One region of the Psychrobacillus sp. FSL H8-0484 genome, then DNA from elsewhere that is predicted to be linked to it. Evidence: a T-box and tRNA genes for the amino acid it is inferred to sense, from the RefSeq annotation. Region 1 holds a T-box; the other holds one or more tRNA genes.
What was found. A T-box is a leader RNA that pairs with one kind of tRNA and senses whether it is charged. The one in region 1 lies ahead of thrS (threonine--tRNA ligase), so its partner is inferred to be a tRNA-Thr.
Positions count from the first base shown of each region.

Region 2: it has a tRNA-Thr gene. The T-box ahead of thrS (threonine--tRNA ligase) is inferred to sense a tRNA for this amino acid. The anticodon was not compared.

Region 1 is NZ_JBBOSZ010000001.1:2,893,197-2,895,446, forward strand. Features, by position in the region: gene thrS (threonine--tRNA ligase) at 1-1,206, opposite strand, end outside; T-box leader at 1,259-1,490, opposite strand; gene dnaI (primosomal protein DnaI) at 1,650-2,250, opposite strand, start outside.
Region 2 is NZ_JBBOSZ010000001.1:3,933,530-3,935,779, reverse strand. Features, by position in the region: rRNA gene MHH81_RS19390 (23S ribosomal RNA) at 1-398, shown strand, start outside; rRNA gene rrf (5S ribosomal RNA) at 455-570, shown strand; tRNA gene MHH81_RS19380 (tRNA-Asn) at 1,220-1,294, shown strand; tRNA gene MHH81_RS19375 (tRNA-Thr) at 1,303-1,375, shown strand; tRNA gene MHH81_RS19370 (tRNA-Val) at 1,482-1,557, shown strand; tRNA gene MHH81_RS19365 (tRNA-Tyr) at 1,580-1,663, shown strand; tRNA gene MHH81_RS19360 (tRNA-Gln) at 1,670-1,744, shown strand; tRNA gene MHH81_RS19355 (tRNA-Ala) at 1,771-1,843, shown strand; gene MHH81_RS19350 (GNAT family N-acetyltransferase) at 1,996-2,250, shown strand, end outside.

The sequences.
Region 1 (2,250 bases):
AACTTTTTGGAATTCAGCTTTAATTTGATCAGGACGTACGAACAGGTGAGCATCATTTAAAGTCATCCCACGTACACGCTGTAAACCTGACACAGCACCTGACATTTCATAGCGATGCATTGTACCTAGCTCTGCAATACGTAGAGGTAGATTACGATAAGAATGCATGCCGTTTTTGAAAATCATCATATGGTGAGGACAGTTCATTGGACGTAATACAAGTGTTTCATTGTCCATTTCCATTGGAGGGAACATGGAATCCTGATAGTGCTCCCAGTGACCTGATGTTTCATAAAGCTCTTTCGAACCAAGAACAGGTGTGTATACATGTTTGTAACCTAGCTTTAACTCTTTGTCTACTATGTAGCGCTCAATTACACGGCGAATTGTCGCACCATTTGGTAGCCATAGTGGTAAACCTTGTCCTACTTTTTGAGAATTCATGAAAAGATCTAATTCTTTCCCAATTTTACGGTGGTCACGCTCTTTTGCTTCTTCTAGCATTTGTAGATGCGCTTGTAGATCTTCTTTTTTGAAGAATGCAGTCCCGTATATACGTTGAAGCATTTTGTTGTCACTGTTTCCGCGCCAGTAGGCACCAGCAATACTTAATAATTTAAATTCTTTTAACTTTCCTGTAGATGGTACATGTACGCCACGACAAAGGTCGAAAAATTCACCTTGTTCGTATATAGAAACTTGTTCTCCTTCTGGAATTGCTTCTAGAAGTTCTACTTTGTATTCATCATCTTTAAATTTATCAAAAGCAACTTGACGTGAAACGTCATGTCTAACAATTTCGATGTTTTCATTAATAATTTTTTTCATTTCTTTTTCGATTAACACTAAATCTTCTGCAGTAATCGGTTCAGGTGAATCAATATCATAATAAAATCCGTTTTCAATAACTGGACCAATTCCTAATTTTACATCTTTAAACAAACGCTTTACAGCTTGTGCAAGTAAGTGAGCTGAACTATGACGAAGAATTTCTAAAGCTTCATCGGATTCTGGTGTAATAATTGCAATGTCGCCATCTTCTGTAATTGGTGTTTTTAAATCAATTAGTTGACCACTTAATTTACCCGCCAAAGCTTTTTTACGTAATCCCGGGCTAATCGATTGAGCTATTTCTTCTGTTGTTGTAGACATCGGAAATTCCTTTACTGCTCCATCTGGGAATTGCAATTTAATAATTTCTGCCATTTTGAACACTCCTCTTAAATAAATGTAAAAAAAACAAAAAACCCCATCCCTAAAAAGGGACGAGGTTCAATCGTGGTTCCACCCTTCTTCTGTCTATCCAAAATAAAAATAGACGAAGCTCTGCATCGGCTAACGGGCCGGTGACCGACAGCTGCTAAATAATTTGTTCACAGCTATTGCTCCAAGGTGGTAAATCGATTGCCGATACTTAAGAAGCTTCCAGCCAAGGCTTCTCTCTCTTAAAAGTCGTACAAACTGATTGTTGTCCTCTTCAACGCATTTACTTATTCTTATGAAAATGATTATACGCCACCAAAAAACCATTTGCAAGTCGTTATTAAGAAAATGGCAAGGCTTATTTACTTCCACTTGAGCGTTTTGGTTCGATTCCGACGAAACGATTGTTCCTGTGCAAGCTTGTCGCTGAAAATTGCTGTATAAAGTTAATTTTCTCTCCAGTTCTTCCCTTTGAGTGAAATAGGAGTTGTTAGGGCACGGATTCTCTCCATTATTCTACCGGCTTTCACCACTTCTTTTTCGCCACGTTGGGTGAACGATAAATGATGCTGCAATTCATCATAATTGAAGTTGGACGACATAAATGTAGGTAATTGCTCCGACATTCTGTAATGAAGGATGGTGCCTAAAATCTCGTCTCTTGTCCAACTCGACATCGTTTCCGCACCTATATCATCTAGCATAAGAACAGGAGCACGCTTTACAAATTCAATTTTTTCAGCAAGTGACTGATCTTGAATTGCTTGTTTCATTTCCCTTAAAAATTCCGGCACGTATACAACTACCGAGTGTATATGTCTAGCTGCCAACTCATTTGCTAATGCTCCTAGCAGATAGGATTTTCCAACCCCAAACTGTCCGTAAATATAGAGCCCTTTTACGGGCAATACATTTGTACTTTCCCACTCGTTTAAAAAGTCTTTTGCAGCGCGAACCGCTACTACACGACTTCCATCCTCTAAATCAACACCAGAAAGACTAGCTTCCATTACTTCTTTTGGCATATGAATGCTATCTATCATAGAT
Region 2 (2,250 bases), 1.0 Mb from region 1:
GATGTCGGCTCATCGCATCCTGGGGCTGTAGTCGGTCCCAAGGGTTGGGCTGTTCGCCCATTAAAGCGGTACGCGAGCTGGGTTCAGAACGTCGTGAGACAGTTCGGTCCCTATCCGTCGTGGGCGTAGGAAATTTGAGAGGAGCTGTCCTTAGTACGAGAGGACCGGGATGGACACACCGCTGGTGTACCAGTTGTTCTGCCAAGAGCATCGCTGGGTAGCTATGTGTGGACGGGATAAGTGCTGAAAGCATCTAAGCACGAAGCCCCCCTCAAGATGAGATTTCCCATTACGCAAGTAAGTAAGATCCCTCAAAGACGATGAGGTAGATAGGTTCGGGGTGGAAGCGTGGCGACACGTGCAGCTGACGAATACTAATCGATCGAGGACTTAACCAAAATAGAATTTGAAGAATTCAATGTCTTTTATCCAGTTTTGAGTGAACAACTCAAGGTCTAGTGATGATGGCGAAGAGGTCACACCCGTTCCCATACCGAACACGGAAGTTAAGCTCTTCAGCGCCGATGGTAGTTGGGGGTTTCCCCCTGCAAGAGTAGGACGTCGCTGGGCATCAAGAAGTCGTTACCGAGTAATCGGTCGCGGCTTTTTTTGTATTCGAAAAAGAAGACCGAAGGCAACATGTACTTTATTTATAGAGAAGTGTGCGAGAAAGTGGAGAGGCAAAAAGTTCGAAGAAGCAAGAAGAGAGTCTCCGAGCGTATAGCCTACGTGAGAACCGAATGACTACGGAAGATGAATAAATCTACCGTCCATCTGCTTTCGCAGCCTGAACACAGAAGTTAAGCTCTTCAGCGCCAATGGTAGTTTGGGGTTTCCCCCTGCAAGAGTAGGACGTCGCTGGGCACTAAGAAGTCGTTACCAGGAAATCGATCGCGGCTTTTTTTGATGTTTTTTTATTTGGTTGGATTGGTCTTAGTTATGCGTCATTTGGTCTCGCTTCATCTCAGGATATAGTCTTGTTCATACATTTACGGTAAGAAAAGCTACTTATTTTTAAAAAATATTTCCTTAAGGGGTACTATTTCAATAGGTTTTATTCAAAAAAGAGTTCATAGTCATCCCTTCAACGGACCAGTTTATCCTTCTTTTTCACTTTAATTAATTTCACACTATAAATTAGGAAAAAAATATAAAAATTAGCTTGAAATTTATAGTGGACTTGCTATAATTATATTTGTACTTTAATTAGATAATACGTTCCGAAGTAGCTCAGTGGTAGAGCAATCGACTGTTAATCGATTGGTCGTAGGTTCGAGTCCTACCTTCGGAGCCATTTTTTTTGCTTCCATAGCTCAGTAGGTAGAGTGCTTCCATGGTAAGGAAGAGGTCACCGGTTCAAATCCGGTTGGAAGCTTTCTTAAAAAAAGTAAAAAAGTGTTTTAAAGTACTTGTCCTTAAGGGAAAAGTATGTTATTATCATTATTGTCCGGTTTTTCTTATTGGACAATTAATAAAACCCAGGAGGATTAGCTCAGCTGGGAGAGCATCTGCCTTACAAGCAGAGGGTCGGCGGTTCGAGCCCGTCATCCTCCACCATATTATTTTTATACTTAGCTTTGGAGGGGTAGCGAAGTGGCTAAACGCGGCGGACTGTAAATCCGCTCCTTAGGGTTCGGCGGTTCGAATCCGTCCCCCTCCACCAGTTTATTGGGGTATAGCCAAGCGGTAAGGCAACGGATTTTGATTCCGTCATGCCCTGGTTCGAATCCAGGTACCCCAGCCATGACCTTACAAAGCTTTTATGATTTAGGGGCCTTAGCTCAGCTGGGAGAGCGCCTGCCTTGCACGCAGGAGGTCAGCGGTTCGATCCCGCTAGGCTCCATAATTTTATATTAAAGTAACCCTTTCCTTAGTACTTGGAAAGGGTTTTTTCTTGCCTTCTAACGGAGTATTCCTTGTTTCTCAAAAAAAAATTTCTTTTCAATAGTACCTACTTATCGTTATGATGAAATAAAAAATGCGAGGTGTTGAGTTTTGGGAGAAAAAATTATCTATGGGGACGTAACCCTTCGACCATTAACACAAATGGATTTTCCGTTCTTATGGGAACTTTATGAACCTGAAATTTTTGAATTTATGTTGAATAAAATTGAAAATCTAGAGCAACTTGAGAAATGGCTGCAAGTTGGTATTAAGCAAATGAGAATCGATAAAACTGCGTTTGCATTTGTGGTGGAAGACACAAATACAAAAGAAATAATGGGTACTACTCGTATTTACGGAATAGAT